Regions from separate parts of the Nocardioides aromaticivorans genome, predicted to be linked through region 3. Evidence: riboswitches for the same ligand, from Rfam matches in the RefSeq annotation. Region 3 holds a riboswitch; each other region holds the start of a gene.
What was found. A riboswitch is a leader RNA that binds a small molecule or an ion and turns the genes downstream of it on or off. The one in region 3 is predicted to bind cobalamin.

Region 1: it holds a riboswitch for cobalamin, as region 3 does, so the genes downstream of both, BJ993_RS08960 (FecCD family ABC transporter permease) here and BJ993_RS00940 (ferredoxin-like domain-containing protein) in region 3, are expected to answer to the same signal.
Region 2: it holds a riboswitch for cobalamin, as region 3 does, so the genes downstream of both, BJ993_RS02980 (prenyltransferase/squalene oxidase repeat-containing protein) here and BJ993_RS00940 (ferredoxin-like domain-containing protein) in region 3, are expected to answer to the same signal.

Annotation. Positions count from the first base shown of each region.
Region 1 is NZ_JACBZM010000001.1:1,913,130-1,919,433, reverse strand. Features, by position in the region: gene BJ993_RS08970 (ABC transporter substrate-binding protein) at 1-890, opposite strand, end outside; gene BJ993_RS08965 (ABC transporter ATP-binding protein) at 890-1,699, opposite strand; gene BJ993_RS08960 (FecCD family ABC transporter permease) at 1,696-2,712, opposite strand; cobalamin riboswitch at 2,808-2,986, opposite strand; gene BJ993_RS08955 (hypothetical protein) at 3,176-3,853, shown strand; gene BJ993_RS08950 (hypothetical protein) at 3,807-4,007, opposite strand; gene BJ993_RS08945 (hypothetical protein) at 4,411-6,304, shown strand, end outside.
Region 2 is NZ_JACBZM010000001.1:630,851-637,154, reverse strand. Features, by position in the region: gene BJ993_RS02995 (hypothetical protein) at 1-128, opposite strand, end outside; gene BJ993_RS02990 (SH3 domain-containing protein) at 166-750, opposite strand; gene BJ993_RS02985 (HNH endonuclease signature motif containing protein) at 1,197-2,489, shown strand; cobalamin riboswitch at 2,578-2,703, shown strand; gene BJ993_RS02980 (prenyltransferase/squalene oxidase repeat-containing protein) at 2,777-4,351, shown strand; gene BJ993_RS02975 (ICP22 family protein) at 4,391-5,230, shown strand; gene BJ993_RS02970 (CbiQ family ECF transporter T component) at 5,250-6,304, shown strand, end outside.
Region 3 is NZ_JACBZM010000001.1:201,256-207,559, forward strand. Features, by position in the region: gene BJ993_RS00920 (PDDEXK family nuclease) at 1-425, shown strand, start outside; gene BJ993_RS00925 (bifunctional RNase H/acid phosphatase) at 476-1,654, opposite strand; gene BJ993_RS00930 (zinc ribbon domain-containing protein) at 1,654-2,397, opposite strand; gene BJ993_RS00935 (Nif3-like dinuclear metal center hexameric protein) at 2,394-3,515, opposite strand; cobalamin riboswitch at 3,556-3,739, shown strand; gene BJ993_RS00940 (ferredoxin-like domain-containing protein) at 3,792-4,658, shown strand; gene BJ993_RS00945 (precorrin-8X methylmutase) at 4,655-5,320, shown strand; gene cobJ (precorrin-3B C(17)-methyltransferase) at 5,323-6,304, shown strand, end outside.

The DNA of each region.
Region 1 (6,304 bases), 1.7 Mb from region 3:
AGGTCACGGGTGGCCGGGTTCGCCCTCAGCACCGCGACCTTCTGCTCGAAGGTCTGGCCGGGGTAGTCGACGAAGACGAACGCGTCCGGTCGCGAGGACGCGAGCTTCTCCCACGAGACCTCGACCCAGGTGTCCCGGACGTCGGCGGTGGCGTTCGCGCCGCCGGCCGCCTCGATGATCGCCTGCGGGGCGCCGAACGCGCCGGAGGTGAAGACGGCCTTCTCCCCACTGTCGAAGACGAAGAGGACGGGCTCGCTCGCGGGTGCCGGCGCGGCGGCGAGGGCATCGAGCCGCTCGTCCAGGTCGGCGACCACCGCGGCGGCCCGGTCTTCGTGGCCCGTGATCGTGCCGAGGTTGGTCAGGTCGGCGCGGAGCGCGGTCCAGGGGTCGACGATGCCGCGGGCGGCGCCGTCGGCCTGGCGGCAGGACTCCGTGAGGACGTAGGCCGCGATGTCGCGCTGGGCGAGGGAGTCGGGCGTGAGCTGCTTCGTCTCGTCGTACCCGTAGTTCCAGCCGGCGACCATCACGTCGGGCCGCGCCGCCACGACCGTCTCCAGGCTCGGGTAGTCGTCGGAGACCTGGTGGAGATCGGCGACGACGTCGCCGTAGTGCTCGGTGAGGACCGCCTCGTCGCGGCCGATGCTGGACACGGCGGCGACCTGGTCCTGCGCGCCGAGCGCCAGGACCATCGAGATCAGGTTGGAGTCGTTGACGAACATCCGCTGCGCCGGCGTGGGGAAGTCGACCTGCCGGGCGCAGTTCTCGACCGTGGCCCGGTCGCCGTCCGCGGCGCCGCCGTCGGCGCCGGCCGAGCAGGCGGTCAGGGCCAGGGCGGCGGTGGTGGCGAGGACGACGCAGCGGCGGTACCGGCCGCGCGGGGGCTGGGGCATCACGGGTGGGTCTCTCTCTCGTCGTGGCTGAACAGCAGGTGCGTCCGGCCGGTCAGCGGGTGGGTCACGCGGGTGGCCAGGACGCCGAAGGCGTCGTGGAGCACGTCCGGGGTGAGGACGTCGTCGGGGGTGCCGCACGCGAGGAGCGTGCCGTCGTGGAGCACTGCGATCCGGTCGCAGAAGGTGGCGGCGAGGTCCAGGTCGTGGAGGGCGAGGACGACCGCCCGCCCGTGCTCGCGGCTCAGCCGCCGGACCAGCCTCATCACGGCGAGCTGGTGGCGGATGTCGAGGTGGTTGGTGGGTTCGTCGAGGAGCAGCAGCGGAGCCTGCTGGGCGAGGCCACGCGCCAAGACGGCCCGGCGTCGCTCGCCCCCGGAGAGCTGGTCGAGCGGCACCCGGGCGGCACGCTCCAGGCCGACCAGCCGCAGCGCCTCGTCGACGGCGGTGCGCGACGTGTCGTCGACGCCGCCCCAGGACCGCGCGTGCGGCAGCCGGCCCAAGGCGACGAGCTCCCCCACGAGCAGGTCGGAGGGGGCTGCCTCCTCCTGGGCGACGAAGGCGATCCGCCGCGCCCGGTCCCTCGCCGAGTACGACGCCAGCGGCTCATCGCCGAGCCGGACCTCGCCGGCCGTCGGCGCCCGCACCCCGGCGAGAACCCGCAACAAGGTGGACTTGCCCGTCCCGTTGGCCCCGATCAGGCCGAGGACCTCACCGCGTCGTACCTCCAGGTCGATGCCGGTCAGCACGGTTCGGCGGCCGATGCCGCAGGCCAGGTCCCGGGTGGCCAGGGCCGGCCCGGTCGTGGTCACGACTCTCCTCCGAAGCGGTAGCTGCGGCGCCCCAGCAGGATGAGGAACACCGGCGCGCCGATCAGTCCGGTGACGACGCTGAGCGGGATCTCGGTCGGGCGGACGGCCACGCGGGAGACGACGTCCACCCACATCAGGAACACCCCGCCGAGCAGCACCGCGACCGGGAGCGCGGCGCGGTGCCGCGGGCCGACGAGCAGGCGGGCGAGGTGGGGGACGACCAGGCCCACGAAGCCGATCCCGCCGGCCACCGCGACGAGCACGCCGACCAGCACCGACAGCAGCACGAACAGGCCGACGCGCAGCTCCCGCACGGGCACGCCGAGCGCCGCTGCGGTGTCGGGTCCGACGGCGAGGGCGTCCAGCCATCCGCTGGCGGCCATCAGCACGACGAAGGCCGCGACGACCGCGGCCACGGGCAGCCACAGCTGGCCCCAGGTGGCGCCGGACACCGAGCCCAGGAGCCAGAACAGCACGGACTGCGCCGTCTGCGGCTCGGCGCTGCGGAAGACCATGAAGCTCGCGAGTGAGGAGAACGCCGCCGACAGCACCGTCCCGGTGAGCACGAGCCGCAGCGGCGTCAGGCCCCCCTGGAGCATCGCGACGGCGAACACCAGCACCGAGGCGGCGAGCGCGCCGAGCAGCGCGCCGAGGGACAGGGCCCACAGTCCGGCGCCGGCGAGGACGCCCATCGTCAGCACGGCCGTCGCACCGACGCTCGCTCCCGACGACACACCGAGCAGGTAGGGGTCGGCGAGCGGGTTGCGCACGAGGGTCTGGATCCCCGCGCCTGCGAGGGCGAGCCCGGCGCCGACCACGAACGCGAGGATGGTCCGGGGCAGCCGGATGTCCCAGACGATCGCGTCGTACGCCGGGTCCACGGGCGCCCCGGCGAACCGGACGCGGAGCGCGTCCACGACGACGTGGAGGGGCAGCGGCTCGGCTCCGTGGGCGGTCGACAGGAGCAAGGTCGCCCCGGCCGAGGGCACCAGCACGACGAGCAGCACGGGCACGGGCAGGCGGCGCGCGTCGGAGCGTCGCTCGACGGCATCGAGGTGGTGCACGGGTGGGACCTGCTCAGTGTCGGGAGCTCAATCGCGAAGCTCGGTGGGACCACGGCGAGCCAGCAGGTCTTCGGACTCGGGGTCAATCGGACGAGACGCCTTCCCAGACCCTTCGGTCCAGTGGCTGCGTGCCTCGTCCGTCGCCCTCACCGCTGCGCGACAGTTCCGGATTCTCACCGGATTCCCTCACCTCGGGGGTGTGACTGGCTCGGGTCGGAATGTACGCACAGCCGACGCGGCGCGCCAAGCCGGTGTGACCCGGGCGACACGCGGCCGGCCTGCGCCCCCACCGGCAGGTCCGGGCGCCCGGAACCATGGGCAGCCGCCCGCGCTGCGGCAGGATGTAGGAGAATCGTCAGTGCTGACGGGGCTTTCCGGCTCCGGGCGGTGTGACAACGAGCAAGGGGGAGCCGTGGTCGACGCACTGGCGGGGGTGGATGCGGTGGCGGAGCTGCCGGACCCGGAGCTGCAGGAGCTGGAGCCGGAGGCGACCGGACCGGCGTCGTACGAGCGCTTCGGTGTGCACTGGGTACGCCGCGTGCTCCACAAGGAGCGGATCCTGCGCACGATCGACGCGGTCCTGGGCGACCAGATCTCGCTCGGGCCGATCGGTGCGGGCCCGGGCCGGGCCTTCGCCAGCGTGAGCTTCACCGGCACCTTCGGCCCGACGTCGGGCGAGGAGGTGCCGGCCGAGCTGCTGACCTACGCGATCGACCTGCCGATCAGCGTGGTCTTCCAGCTCGACCTGCCGCTGGACAAGCTGAACTTCAACGCCGAGGTCGTGATCCCGCTGGTCCTGGTGGTGCACACCGAGGACCCGTTGAAGCTCCGCCTCGAGCTGCTCACGCCGAGTGAGAACCAGATCGGGCTCGAGCTGAAGACCGACACCCGGCGCGGGGCGATCCTGCGGAAGATGACCGGCTTGGACGCCGAGCTGCGCCGCTTCGTGCTCAAGGTGATCGACACCGAGTTGGCCAAGCCCTACGTGAAGCGGGCGACCTACCTCGACATGGAGGAGCTCATCGACCACGCGTGGCCGATGCTCACCGAGCAGTTCCTTCCGCGAGGACCCGAGGACCGACGGGGCTGACGCCCGCGTGGCGAGGGGCGGGACGCGCCGCGCCGTGGTGCGTGACGGCCTTCGCCGGCGCCTTGATCGCGTCCGACACCATCCCGAACGCAGCCGCGACGAGCGGGATCCACACCGGGATCAGCATGAAGGTGAAGATCGGCACAAGCTGCATCAGGTCGCTCATCGCTGGTGGCTCCGTCCCAGGTCGGGGTGCTGGTTGGTTCGACACGGGAAGTCTCGTCACGGCGCAGGGGTGCCCGCTCGTGCCGTCGAACAGAGTCGGGGCGGCTCTTTGTCGTCCTGCACGAAAAGTGTGACGGGCGCAACATCGCCCGGCCGCGGGCATCGGCCTGAGTAAAATCTCCGCAGTTCAGCGGATCCGCTGGGTAAAGATCCCTAGGTTGGTGTGCGGGACCGGTTGCGCGTGGGGCGCGGTCGGTAGGGGAGTGCAACGCAGGGCGTCGCAGGACGCGGGCCCGGCGCCGCGCTCCCTTCGTGGTTTTCGGCCATGCCCGCTCCGAAGCTCCCTCGGTCGTGCAGTGGGTGCGACCGAACACACACATGGGGACAACGAAATGAAGCAGTCACTGCGGCCTGCCCGCCGCACCCTCTGGCAACGCGCTGCCCTGACCGTCCCGGTCGCCGCGCTCGTCGCCGTGTCGGCCTTCGCGGCGCCGGGCTACGCCGACGACGCGGACGGCGGCAACGGCACTCCCTCCGCCGAGGTCGAGTCGCCCGCTCCCGCGCCGGAGCCCGAGCCGGCCCCGGAGCCGAAGCCGGCTCCCGAGCCGAAGCCCGCGCCGGAGCCGGAGCCCGCCCCCGAGCCCGAGGCCGAGCCCGCTCCCGACCCGGCGCCCGCGCAGGACGACCAGCCCGCCGACGCTCCTGCTCCGCAGGACGTCCCGGCCGACGCGGTTCCCGCGGGTGACGGCGCCGAGGACGGCGCCCAGCAGATCCGGTCGCGCCGGATCGCGGCCGCCAAGGACGACGACGAGAAGAAGGTCGTGGTCTGCAAGTACGTCGGCACCCCGCCGGGCGTGCCGCACCACATCATCGTGGTCAGCAAGAACGCCATCAAGGACTGGGACGGGGTGACCTTCCCGTGGACGTTCGCCGACGCCCAGGACTCCGTCGCGATCCGCTACGCCGTCGGCAACGAGCAGCCGGGCGACGAGGAGCTCGTCAACTGCCCGCTCGCCCAGATCACTCCTCCGACGATCGAGCCGGTCGATCCGTGCGGCCCGGACAACATCGCGTTCCCGGAGGTTCCCGAGACCGACGAGTACACGGTCGAGGTCGTCGACGGTGACGTCGTGCTGACCGCCAAGCCGGGCTACGAGTTCCCGGGCGGAGAGTCCACCCTGACCCTCGAGCTGCCCGCCGACTCGGGTGAGCCCTGCATCGCCACCCCGCCGGACGTGGAGCCGGACGACCCGTGTGGTCCGGACAACGCGGCGTACCCGGCCATCGTGGAGACCGACGAGTACACGGTGACGGTCAACGACGACGGCAGCGTCACGCTCACCGCCAAGGACGGTTGGGCCTTCGAGGGGCCGTCGGCGACGTACGAGCTGGCGGCGCCGGTCGACTCGGGCGAGGAGTGCCCGGTCGACGGGAAGAAGGTCGTGGTCTGCAAGTACGTCGGGACCCCGCCGGGCGTGCCGGACCACATCATCGTGGTCAGCGACGCGACCCTGTTCAACAAGGGCTGGGACGGGGTGACCTTCCCGTGGGTCTTCCCGGACGCGCAGGACTCGGTCGCGATCCGCTATGCCGTCGGCAACGAGCAGCCGGGCGACGAGGAGCTCGTCAACTGCCCGCTGGCCGAGATCACTCCTCCGTCGGTCGAGCCGGTCGACCCGTGCGGCCCGGACAACATCGCCTTCCCGGAGGTTCCCGGGACCGACGAGTACTCGGTCGAGGTCGTCGACGGCGACGTCGTGCTGACGGCCAAGCCGGGCTACGAGTTCCCGGGTGGTGAGTCGACGCTGACCTTCGAGCTGCCGGCCGACTCCGGCGAGGAGTGCCCGGAGGTGGGCGCGCTGGCCGCCTGTGTCACGACCATCGACCCGGAGCTGCCCATCGAGAACGCCCGTCTGGCGGCGAAGGCCGACGGCGTCGTCATCGAGATCGTCGACGAGCTGCTGGCGGAGGCGAACGGCTTCCTCGGCACGCTGCCCTTCACGTTCATCCTGGACGGCAAGGAGTACACCGTGTTCGCGGTGGCCGAGCCCGGTCAGACCGCTGACGACTTCAGCGTGGAGACGCAGTGCGCCGGCGGCGAGGTCGTCGACGAGGACTGCCTCGACGCCGCGACCAACCCGGACGCGGTCGACGCCAACGGTGAGCCGTGCAACCCCGACGGCGGCGAGACCGGCGGCATCGTCGACACGGACGACCCCGACGCCCTGCCGAACACCGGCGGTCCCGCGGGGATCCTCCTCCCGCTCGGCGCCCTCCTGGTGCTCG
Region 2 (6,304 bases), 430 kb from region 3:
GGGGCGTGGCTCGCGATGGTGGCCGGCGTTGCCGTCGTACCGGTGGGGGCGGGGGCTCCGTCGTCGGCGCAGCCGGTGAGGGCGGCGAGCAGCAGGGTCCCGAGAGCCGCGGCGGCGTGTCGTCGCATGGTGGTCCGACGCGCCGCCGCGCCCACGGGTTCCCGGTCAGCCGACGAGGCGCAGGTTGGTCACCGAGATCCAGCCCCGGTTGCCGCTCGCCGTGGCGACGGCCACCCACGTGCGGTTGCCGTCGACGGCCTGCCCGGTGCGGGTGATCCAGCGCGTGTTCAGCTCCGTGCCGCGCGCCAGCGAGCCGATCGCGCGGTCCAGCGTGCTCGGCCCCTGGCGGATGTTCGTGCCCACCTTGACCTCGTAGGCCCAGTCACCGGCCGTGCAACCGAGCGGCGCGGCACCGACATTGCGCACGTAGCGCGCCGACACCCAGGCGTTGCGCCCGTGGATCTTGTACCAGCGCTGGTTCCGGTCGACGACGGTCCCGTTGAGCTGGCAGTCGAGGACCAGCACGGCGCCTCGCCGGATGGCGGTGCCCGAGCGCGGGACGTGCGTGCTGGGCGCCACGCGCTGGGTGAGCCCGGTCGCCGAGGTCACGACGCCCGTGTACGTCGGCGCCGCGGCGTGCGTGGTGACGTCGGCCAGCGCCGGCCCGGCCGGTGCGGCCAAGCCGAGGGCGGTGCCGGCTGCGACGAGCAGCCCGGCGAGTGTGGAGCGGGTGAGGGTGAGGCGCTTCATGGTTCGACCTTTCCGAGAAGGAGTGCTGCTGGAGGAGACGCCGGCTCCGCCCGGAAAGTTGCGAGACGCCTCCGGTGGTCGAGGAGGTCGCGCAGCGACCTCGGTGGTCGAGGAGGTCGCGCAGCGACCGTCTCGAGACCCCTGGCTCCGGTGCACCCGCTGTGCCCCCTCCGCTGGTTGAGGTGCGAGGCGCGCCAGCGCCGAGCCTCGAAACCTCTTGCTCCGGTGCACCTGCTGTGCCCTGCGGTATGCCTGTGGTCGGGTCTTCAAGCGCAGCGACGAGGAGGCTGGGCGCGGGGCTCGGTTGCGCGGTCGGGTGCGGTCCGGCGGCCTCGTGTTCGCTCGTTGCGCCACTTGTTCTGCACACCCCGTCGAGGGACTTTCCCCTGTCCACAGGCGGGTTTCCGTCGCTTCGTTGTGTCGGAGGTCGATGGGAGAATCCAGTCATGGATCTCGGAATCAGCGGCACCGCGACAGCTGTCTCGACAGCGTCGCTGCTGTCCGAGATCCGTGACGGTGTCGACCTCCGCGACGCCCTCATCGTCCGCGAGTGGCAGGCCATCACGTCGTGGGCCGAGGCCAACATCGTCGACAGTCCCGAGGGCGCCGCGACCCTGACGGAGGGCTACCTCGACACGGGTGTCCCGATCGCCGGCCCGGGTGCCCCGCTCGTGTCGGAGTTCCAGCTGATGGAGCTGATCGCGGTGCTTGGCAGGTCGCCGGATGGTGGGCGGTCGTATGTGGGTCAGGTGATCGAGTGCGCCTGGCGCCTCCCCCTCTTGTACGCCGCGGTGGTGGACGGCCGGGTTGCGCCGTGGCGGGCCCAGCGCATCGCTGACCTGACGAGGTCGCTGCCGGCAGAAGCAGCGGAGTTCGTGGACCGGCACCTCAACGCCGCCGTCGGCGGCGTCGGCTGGGCCCAGCTCGAACGCCTCGTGACCGAGGCGATCCTCCGGTTCGACCCCGAACGCGCCGAGGCCGAACGCCAGGCCGCGAACGAGCACCGTCACTGCAACATCACCGACACCGATGAGCACGGCGGCGTGCACCTCGACGCCTACCTCGATGCGGCCGACGGCCACGACTTCAACCAAGCCGTCGCCCGCGAAGCAGCACTGCGAGGCCAGCTCGGCGACACCGACTCCCTCGACGTCCGGCGGGCGAAGGCCGTGGGTGCGATCGCCCGCCGTGACCTCGCCCTCGACCTGCTGATCGCCGACGAGACGACTGGCGAGGTCATCGCCCAAGCTCCCGGCCGGCGGGTGGAGCTGAACGTCCACATCACCGACACCGCCTTCACCGGCGACAACAACGTCGGGCGGTGTGAGGAGACCAGGTCACCCGTCCACGTCACCCAGGTCAAGGAGTGGCTGCAGGTCCCGGGCACGACCGTCATCGTGCGACCGGTCATCAACCTGGCCGACTGCGTTCCGGTCGACTCCTACGAGATCCCCGACCGCCACCAGCGACGAGTCCGGCTCCGCGACCACACCTGCCGGTTCCCGAACTGTCCCCAACAGGCGGTCCGCTGCGACCTCGACCACGCCAAGCCCCACGGCGGGGGCGGCAAGACCTGCCCGTGCAACCTCGTCCCACTCTGCCGCAGGCACCACCGCGCCAAGACCCACAGCCAATGGCGCTACCTCGTCATCGCGCCGGGCCACTACCTGTGGACCAGCCCCCACGGCCACCACTTCCACGTCGGCCCCGCCGGCACAACACCACTCGACGGCTACTGACCACCAAGCCCCACACCCCGCCCTCCGGCGGGGCCAGCGGCATGTCCGGAGGTTCGTCGAGGCGGCCGATCGGTCGCAGAGAGGTATCCTGCGGTCGATAGTTCACAGTCCACGTCCGTGGTGGGGGAAGCCGGTCGAAGTCCGGCGCTGACCCGCAACCGTAGGCCGCCTCGGGGTGGCGAGCCGGAGCACCTGCTGCGCACGTCCTGACACGAATCGCTGTCGTGGAGAGCAGCGGGATGTCGGCTCGACCGCCTCCCGCCTGCGTGCAGCGGGAAGGAAACAGCATGCTCGCGAGCACCGGAAGTCGCGTCGGCGGCGCATTCGCCGTCAGCGTCCTGGCCGCGTCGTCATTCCTCATCGCCCCGCAGGCGCACGCAGCCACGGCGGCCCCGGTCGGCGACGGCGCTACGTGGCTGATCAGCCAGCTGACCAGCGGCATCGTGCACAACGATCAGTACGACAGTCAGGACTACAGCACGAGCATTGACATCGCGCTTGCCCTGGCGGTCGTCGGCGACCACGACGCGGACGTCGCCGCCATCAGGGATGCGGTCGCCGGCGAGATCGAGGGCTACATCACGGGTGATGCCTTCGGTGACACGGGAAGCACCTATGCCGGACCGGTCGCCAAGAGCGCCTACTTCGCGCAGACCACCGGCGGCGATGCGACGAGCTTCGGCGGCGTCAACCTGATCACGCGCCTCGAGACGCAGGTCGACGACACGACCGGCGCGGCCAATGACACATCGACCTTTGGCAACTACGCCAACACGATCTCCCAGACCTTCGCCGCCAAGACGCTCGCTACGGCCAGCAGCCCCGAGGCAGAGAAGGCAACCGATTGGCTGCTGGCTCACCAGTGCGAGGGCGGTGGGTTCGCACTCGACATCGGGCAGGAAGAGGGAAGCTGCCCGGGCAATGATGCGGCCGACCCCGATGTCACGTCCTTCTTCCTCATCGTCTTCGGCGAGGACGTCGCGAACGCCACTCCGCGGGTCGCACGTGCTGTCGGCAAGGCGGAGGCATGGCTTCTGTCGCGCCAGAAGACGGACGGCTCGTTCAACGGCGGTGCCTCGACCGCTTCTTCCAACACCAACAGCACCGGCCTTGCCGGATGGGCGCTCGGCGAGCTAGGTGACGTCGACGCTGCGACCAACGCCGCGATCTGGCTGCGCCGCCACCAGGTGCAGACGGTGACGGGATGCACGGACCAGCTCGCGACCCAGGTTGGTGCGATCGCCTACGACGACGCCGCGCTGGCGGGCGGGCGGACGGCTGGTATCCCCATCGATAAGCAGTACCAGTGGCGACTCGGGTCGGCCCAGGCCCTCCCGGCCCTCACGTGGGCGCCGACGTCCGCCAGCACCCCGACCCTCACTGGTCCGACGACGTACGTCCAGACCGGCGGCCGCGCCACCGTCAAGGCAACGGGCCTGACTCCCGGTTCCTGGGTGTGCGCCGGCACTGTCCCGGGCTCGGCCGGCCTCGCCGGCACGGCTTCGATCAGCGCCAAGGTGCCGACCGGAGCGACCGGCACCAAGACGATCACCCTGACGGTCGCCGACGGGACGTCCGCGACCACCACGGTGAAGGCCCTCGCCGCCAAGACGCTCAGCCCGACGGTGACCCGCACGGTCGTGCCTCGCGGTGGGACGCAGACGGTCCGGGTCACCGGTCTCGCCGCCAACGAGCCAGTAAAGGTCATCTACGGCGGCAAGGTGATCAAGACCGGCAAGGCCACGTCGACCGGAACCTACGGTTACGCCTTCCCCCTCGGTCGGACGACGGGCCTGAAGTCGGTCCGGGTCCAGGGCGCCTTCGCCAACCGCGTGGGTACCAAGTCCTTCCGGGTGAGTTGAGTGCTCCTCCGCCGACTCGTTATTGGGATCGGCCCGGCCGTGGCGCTCGTCGCCGCGACCGGGCTGTTCGGCGCGTCCGCGGAGGCGAGGGCAGCTGCGGGCTGCGGCGGCACGGCGGGCACCGTCGTGTTCGTTGACTTCAACGAGCTCGTCGGCGGGAGTGACGACCTCCGTAAGGGATGCGCAGCGAGCGCCAGCACGGCAGCGGAGGCGTTCCAGCAGGCGGGCTTCCGGTTGGCGTACAGCCCGGCGCCGGGCATGCAGGGCTATGTCTGCACCGTCAACGAGAAGCCTGCCGATCGCGACTGCACGGGAGCCGACGCCTACTGGAGCCTGTGGTGGGCCGACGGCCAGGGTGGGCCGTGGAAGTACTCGACCCTCGGGGTCGACTCGCTTGACGCCCCGGCGGGCGGGTATGTCGCCTTCTCATGGCACGAGGGCTCTGGCACGCAGGGCACCCCGCCGGGTGTACGACCTGATCCCCGCACGTCCACGCCGACCACCAGCCCGACCAAGGACTCCGGCAGCACCGGCGGCAGCACCGGCGGCAAGGGCGACAAGGGCGACAAGGCTGGCGACAAGGGTGGCGACGAGGACACCCCGACCGACCCGAGCACCAGCGCCACCCCGTCAGGGACCCCCTCGGCCGGCGCGAGCCCGACCGGCAAGTCGAGCGGGACGGCGACGGCGAGTCCGACCGACGCGTCCAGCAGCGCCGTGCCGGGCGCCGAGGACATCACGGCGGGCCCGGAGACCGACGACGTCGCGCACACCGACGACGAGTCGGGTCCGTTCCCCACCTGGGCCCTGGTCGGCCTGGGCGTCGGCGTGCTCGGTGCGGCGGGCGCCGTACCCCTCATCCGGCGCCGGCTCGGCTGAGCCACCGGCGGGCGAGCAGATGAGGATCGCGCGGGACCTGCACCCCGTCGCCTGGTGGGTCTGGGCCCTCGGGCTGGCGGTGGGGACGTCGTTCACGACGAACCCGTTCCTGCTCGGGCTCCTGCTCGGCGCGATCACGCTCACCGTGCTCACCTGCCGCTCGGACCAGCCGTGGGCGCGGTCGTTCCGGTTGTACGTCTGGCTCGGGGTGGTCGTGGTGGTCGTGCGGGTGCTCTTCCGCATCCTGCTCGGCGGCAACGCGCCGGGCCACGTGCTGTTCACGCTGCCGAGCGTCCCGCTGCCCGACGTCGCGGCGGGCATCGACCTGCTCGGGCCGTTCACCCGCGAGGAGCTGCTCGCGTCGACGTACGAGGGCATGCGCCTGGCGACCCTGCTGATCGCCGTCGGCGCCGCCAACGCGCTGGCCAACCCGAAGCGGCTGATGAAATCGCTGCCGCCGGCGCTCTACGAGATCGGGACCGCGATGACGGTGGCGATCAACGTGCTGCCGCAGCTCGCGGACAGCGCCGCTCGGGTGCGGGCGGCCCAGCAGCTGCGCGGTGGCCCGGAGGGACGGTTCCGCCGGGTCCGGGGTGTACGACGCCTGCTCGTCCCCGTCCTGGAGGACGCCTTCGAGCGCTCGCTCGCCCTGGCGGCCGGCATGGACGCGCGCGGCTACGGTCGCAGCGGCGCGGCGACGCCCGGCCAGCGCCGGACCACCGGCACCCTGATGGTCGCCGGGCTGCTCGGCGTCGTGGTGGGCGTCTACGCGATGCTCGACTCGACGGCACCGCGGCTGCTCGCGCTGCCGATGCTGGCCCTCGGCACCGCCCTGGCGCTCGCGGGCTTCGTCTCGGCCGGCCGACGCGTGGAGCGGACCCGCTACCGCCCCGACCGCTGGCGCGCGGCCGAGGTCGTCGTCGCCCTGTCCGGCGTCGCGACCGGCGCCGGCCTGTGGGCGCTCGCCGAGTGGGACGTCGCGGTCGCCCACCCGGGGGTCCTCGCCGTCCCCGTCGTCACCCTGCCCGCCCTCGCCGCGGTGCTGGTCGCGGTGGTGCCGGTGTGGACCGCGCC
Region 3 (6,304 bases):
AACGAGACCGGGACCGGCCGCTGCTGTGCAACCAACCCGTCTTCGACTTCGCTGGCAACCACCTGTTCACACCCGACCTGCTCGACGTCGAGGCCGGTGTCGCCGGGGAGTACGACGGCAGCGTCCACGACACCGGCCCGCGCCGCGGCAAGGACCTGGACCGTGCGGAGCTCACCCGCCGGCTCGGGATCGAGGTGGCGACCATGATGGCGGGCCAGGGCGAGCGGCAGCGGTTCCTGCACCGCCTCGACGGCGCGTACGAACGGGCCGCGCGCTTCGCCGGCCCACGCCTGTGGACCATCGAGCCGCCGGCGTGGTGGACGGACACCACGACGGTCGCCCGGCGCCGTGCCCTCGGCCCGGCCGAGCGCGAACGCTGGCTCGGCCACCGTCGTACCGGACTGAATGGTCGTGAAATCGCCTGATCCACAGCCACTGGGTCCGGTACGACGGGCGCCGGATCACCAGCGCCGGATCACCAGCGCCCGGTGTCCCGCAGCGTCCGCCGGCCCGGCGCGAGCGCGTTGAAGAAGCGCAGCGACCCGCGCTTCTCCCCCGTCCGCGGGTCGGGCCAGAACGCGATCACGGAGACGGCGGCGGGTGCGAGCTCCATCCGGAACAGCGCGTCCAGCGGCGCCTCCATCGCGTGCGCGACGAGGGTCTTGATCGGCGTCACGTGGCTGACCACGACCACCGTCCGGCCCTCGTGCGCCTCCAGGACCCGCTCGAGCCCGGCGAGCACCCGCTCGCGGACCTGGACGAAGGACTCGCCTCCCGGCGGAGGGGTCGCCATGTCGGCGAACCATGCCTCCATCCGCTCCTTGTCGCGCTCGGCGACCTCGGTGAAGGTGAGGCCGTCCCACTCGCCGAACTCCATCTCGGCGAAGCCGGGCTCCTCCTCGACCGGCAGGCCCAGCGCGGCGGCGACGATGTCCGCCGTCTCGCGGGTACGACGGACGGGCGAGGCCACGACGACGTCGATGCTCTCCTTCAGCTCGGTCAGCCACGCGGCCACCTCGGCGGCCTGGGCGCGGCCCTCCTCGGACAGCGCCGGGTTGTCGCCGCCGAGACCGCCGGAGAACCGGCGGCCGGTCGTGTGCGGGGTGACGCCGTGGCGGACGAGCACGATCGTGGTCGGCTCGCCGGGCCTGGAGGACGGCGAGGAGGCCTCCTCGGCCGCGGACTCGGGCTCGTCGGGGACACCGTCGCCGGGCACCGGGCCGGAGGCGAGAGTCACCCCGTCGCGCACGCCGTCCAGGGCCTCGTTGGCCAGCCGGTCGGCGTGGCTGTTCTCGGCCCGCGGCACCCACGTGTACGTCGTACCGGCCGGCGCGATCTCCGCCGCCTGGGCCGCGAGCACCTTCATGTCGGCGTGCTTGATCCGCCAGCGCCCCGACATCTGCTCGACGACGAGCTTGGAGTCCATCCGCACCTCGACCGACGCGCCGGGCGCGTGCTCGACCGCGAGGGCGAGCCCGGCGACGAGGCCGGAGTACTCGGCGACGTTGTTGGTAGCGACGCCGATCGTGCGGGCGTCCTCGGCGATCACCTCGCCGGTGGCGGCGTCGCGCAGCACGGCGCCGTACGCCGCCGGCCCGGGGTTGCCGCGAGAGCCGCCGTCGGCCTCGACGACGACCCGGGCGGGCGTCACCATCAGAGGCCGCTCTCGGCCGTCCGCACCAGGATCCGCTGGCACTCCTCGTGCCGGATCACGGTCTCGGCCGGGGTCGCCCGGATCTCGGCGAGCTCGCCGGCGTCGAGGGCCAGCTGGCAGCCACCGCACTGGCGGGCCCGCAACGCACCGACGCCGGTGCCGCCCTTGGCGGCACGGATCTTCTCGTAGAGCGCCAGCAGGTCGGCGGGCAGCTCGGCCGTGATCGCGTCGCGGCCCGAGGCCACCTGCGCGATCTCGGCGTCCAGCTCGGCCGCCTTCTCGTCGCGGGCGGTGGTCAGCTCGCCGAGCCGGGCGTCGAGCTCCTCGATCGCGGCGGTCAGCTCACCGAGCGCGGACTGCGCCTCCTCGAGCTGCTCCATGACCTCGAGCTCCTCGTCCTCGAGCGTCGAGATCCGGCGCTCCAGCGACTCCAGCTCGTGCTGCATCCGCTCCAGCGCCTTCGGATCCCCGATGGCGCCCGAGTCCATCCGCTCGCGGTCACGGGTACGACGCGCCTTGACCTGCTCCACGTCGGCGTCGGCCTTGGCCTGCGCGAGCGAGAGGTCGTCGACGACGATGCGCTGGTCGCGCAGCCGGCCGTCGACATCGGCCCGCTTCCCGAGCAGCTCCTTGATCTCGGCGGCCTGCGGCGGGTTGGCCCGCAGGTGCCGGAGCTGGTCGACCTGGGAGTCAAGCGCCTGGAGGTCGAGCAGGCGGAGCTGGGCGGCGGGGTCGGCGTTCACAGGTGCATTGTCCAAGGATCGGTGACGATGTCGCTCACCCGGGTCTCGAGAGCGTCGCCGAGCGCGTCGTGGAGGCGCTCGGCGAGGACCGGGAGCCAGGTCGACTCGGCCGCCCAGTGGGCCACGTCGACCAGCGCCGGGCCGCCCTTCTCGACGAACTCCGCCGCCGGGTGGTGGCGCAGGTCGCTGGTCACGTAGGCGTCGACGCCGAGCCCCGCGACCCGGTCGAGCAGGAAGTCGCCCGCGCCGCCGCAGACCGCCACGCGGCGGACCGGGCGGTCGCCGTCGCCGGCCACGCGTACGCCGTGGGCGGTCGCCGGGAGCACCGCCGCGACGTGCTCGGCGAACTCCCGCAGCGTCGCCTGCGCGACGGTGCCGATCCGGCCGGTCCCCGTCCCGGCCAGGCCCGGGTCGGCGAGCTCACTGACGTCGTACGCGGGCTCCTCGTAGGGGTGGGCGGCCAGCATCGCGCGGACCACCGCCGTGCGGACCGAGCGCTCGAGGACGGCCTCGACGCGCACCTCCTCGACGGTCTCCAGCTGGCCGATCGTCCCCACCATCGGGTTCGCGCCGTCGAGCGGCCGGAAGCGACCCTCGCCGGGGGCGCTGGTGAAGGACGCGAAGTCGTAGTCGCCGATCCGGCCGGCGCCGGCCTCGGCGATCGCGGCGCGCACGGGGGCGGCGGCGTCGGCGGGCACGAACACCGTCAGCTTGTCCCGCGGGCCGCCCGGCGCGGGGATGATCGGCTCGAGGTCGGTGAGCCCGAGCGCCAGCGCCAGCGACTCCGAGACGCCGCCCACGGCCTGGTCGGCGTTGGTGTGCGCGGTCAGCAGCGCGCAGTCGGCCTTCGCGAGGGTGTGCAGCGTGCGGCCCTTCGGGCTGGTCGCGGCGAACCCGTTGACCGGCTTGAGGAACAGCGGGTGGTGGACGACGAGCAGGTCGGCCTTCCAGTCCGCGGCCTGCTCCGCGACCGCGGGCGAGGGGTCGACGGCGAGCAGCACCTTCCGCACCTGCTGGGCCGGGTCGCCGTACACGAGCCCGACGGCGTCCCAGGAGTCGGCGGTCGCGGGCGGGTACCAGCCGTGGAGCAGGTCAACGACGTCCTTGAGCGCAGGCATGTCCGTCAGGCTACTGGTGGGTCGACGAGCGGCCAGAGGTTGATAGTGTGCGAGGGCCAGTCGACCTCCCCGGAGGTCAGGGAACCCGGTGTGAGTCCGGGACTGACGCGCAGCGGTGTGGGTGACGGGCGGAGCACGACGTCACTGGGTCCTCCGGGTCCTGGGAAGACGCTCCAGCCCGGATGATCCCGAGTCCGAAGACCTGCTGGCCCTTGCGGAGACCACCGCGAGGTCGAAGGGGCGATCGCGAGGAGCCCCGACCTCGAAGGACCACCCTTGGCCCCAGCAGCCACCACCCGCAGCCGGCCGGACCGCTGCCCCGGCATCGTGCACCCCTGGCCCGCCGACGACGGCGGGCTGGTCCGCATCCGCGTGCCCGGCGGCCAGGTGTCGACCGCGGCCCTGCGCGCGCTGGCCGAGGTCGCCGAGGAGTACGGCGACGGGCGGGTCCGCGTGACCGGCCGGGCCAACCTGCAGCTGCGGGCGATGCCGCTCGACGCCGGCGACCGGCTCGCCGCCCCCGCCCTCGAGGCGCTCGAGGCGACGGGGCTGCTGCCCTCGCGGGCCCACGACCGGGTGCGCAACGTCCTCGCCTCCCCGCAGACCGGCCTCGCCGGCGGCCACGCCGACCTGCGGCCCGTCGTGACCGCGCTCGACGCGCTGCTCCTCGACGACCCGGAGCTCGCCGGCCTGCCCGGCCGCTTCCTGTTCACCCTCGACGACGGCCGCGGCGACCTCGCCGACCGGCACAAGGACCTCGGCCTGGTCGCGCTCGACGCCGGCAGCGCCCAGCTCCGCGTCGGCGAGGGGTACGGCGCCGTGGTCGACCTGCGCGACGCGGCAGGCTCGCTCGCCGGGCTGGCCCGCGACTTCCTCGCCGCGCGCGGCACGGGGCCGGCGGCCGCGTGGCACGTCGACGAGCTGCCCGCGCCGCTCGTGGCGCCGGTCCCGGCCGAGCCGGCGGGCGTCGTACACGCGCCGGCGCTGGGGTACGGCGAGGTCCCCGGCGGCGAGCACGTCCGGGTCGGCGACGACGGCCTCGACCTCCCGACCATCGCCGGCTGGAGCGCGACGACCGTGGTCGTCACGCCCTGGCACGGCGTGCTCATCCCGACGTCGGCTTCCCTGGAGGAGGGCCCATGACCGAGCTGACCGCTCCCCCGCGCCGCTACGACTACATCGCCGACGGGCCGGCGATCTATGTCGACTCGTTCGCGACGATCCGCCGCGAGTCGGACCTCTCGCTGGTGCCGGCCGACGCCGAGAAGGTCGCCGTCCGGATGATCCACGGCAGCGGGCAGACCGACCTGGTCAAGGACCTGGTCGTCCACCCCCGCCTCGTCGAGGCGGCGCGCGGTGCGCTCGACTCCGGAGCGCCGATCCTCTGCGACGCACGGATGGTCGCCATGGGCATCACCGCCGGCCGGCTCCCCGCCGACAACCCGGTGCACTGCTTCCTCACCGACGAGCGGGTGCCGGCGCTGGCCAAGGAGTGGTCGACCACCCGCACCGCCGCTGCGGTGTCACTGTGGGAGCCGCTGCTGGAGGGCTCGGTCGTCGCGATCGGCAACGCCCCGACCGCGCTCTTCCACCTGCTCGAGATGATCCTCGACGGCGGCCCGCGCCCGGCCGCGATCGTCGGCTGCCCGGTCGGCTTCATCGGCGCCGCCGAGTCCAAGGACGCGCTCGCCGCCTTCGCGGACGACCACGGCATCGACATCCCGTTCGTCACCGTCCGCGGGCGCCGCGGCGGCTCCGCGATGGCGTCGTCGGCGGTCAACGCCCTCGCCCAGGAGGAGGAGTAGCCGTGGCCGGCAGCTTCCACGTCGTCGGCATCGGGCCGGGCGACCCCGAGCTGATCACCCGCAAGGCCGAGCGCCTGATCGGTGCCGCCTCGGTGGTGGCCTTCCACGCGGGCGTCCGCAAGGAGTCGCACGCGCGCCGGATCGCTGCACACCTGGTCCCCGCGGACGCGGTCGAGGAGGAGCTGCGCTACCCCGTCACGACGGGCACGACCGACCACCCGGGCGGGTACGTCGGCGCGCTGGCCGACTTCTACGACGACTGCGAGGCCCGGCTCGCCGTCCACCTCGAGGCCGGCCGCGACGTCGTACTCCTGGCGGAGGGCGACCCGCTCTTCTACGGCTCGTCGATGTACCTCGTCGACCGCTTCCGCGACCGCTTCGCCGTCGACGTCGTCCCCGGGGTGCCGGCCTTCGCGGCCGCCACCGCCACCATCCCGGCGCCGCTGGTGCGACAGGACGACGTCCTGACCGTGCTCCCCGGCACCCTGCCCGAGCCCGAGCTCGCCCGCCGCCTCGCCGACACCGACGGCGCCGTGATCATGAAGCTGGGCCGCACCTTCCCCGCCGTCCGCTCCGCACTGGAGCAGGCCGGGCGGCTGGAGGGAGCGATGTACGTCGAGCGCGCCTCCCAGCCCGAGGAGCGGTGGCTGCCCGTCGCGGAGGTCGACGAGGCGTCGGTGCCGTACTTCTCGCTCATCGTCGTGCCGGGTGACTCGGCGCGGCCGGCGACGGCGGCCCGCCTCCGCGCGGCCGAGCCCGCCCCGGTGGTCGAGGAGGTCCCGCAGCGACCGTCACGAGACCCCCGGGCCGCCGAGCTCCTCGTCATCGGCCTCGGCCCCGGCCCCGACGGCTGGCTGACCCCCGAGGCCACCGCCGCACTGGCCGAGGTCCAGCACGTGGTCGGCTACGCGCCGTACGTCAACCGCGTCCCCCAGCGCCCCGGCCTCCAGCGCCACGCCTCCGGCAACACGGTCGAGGTCGACC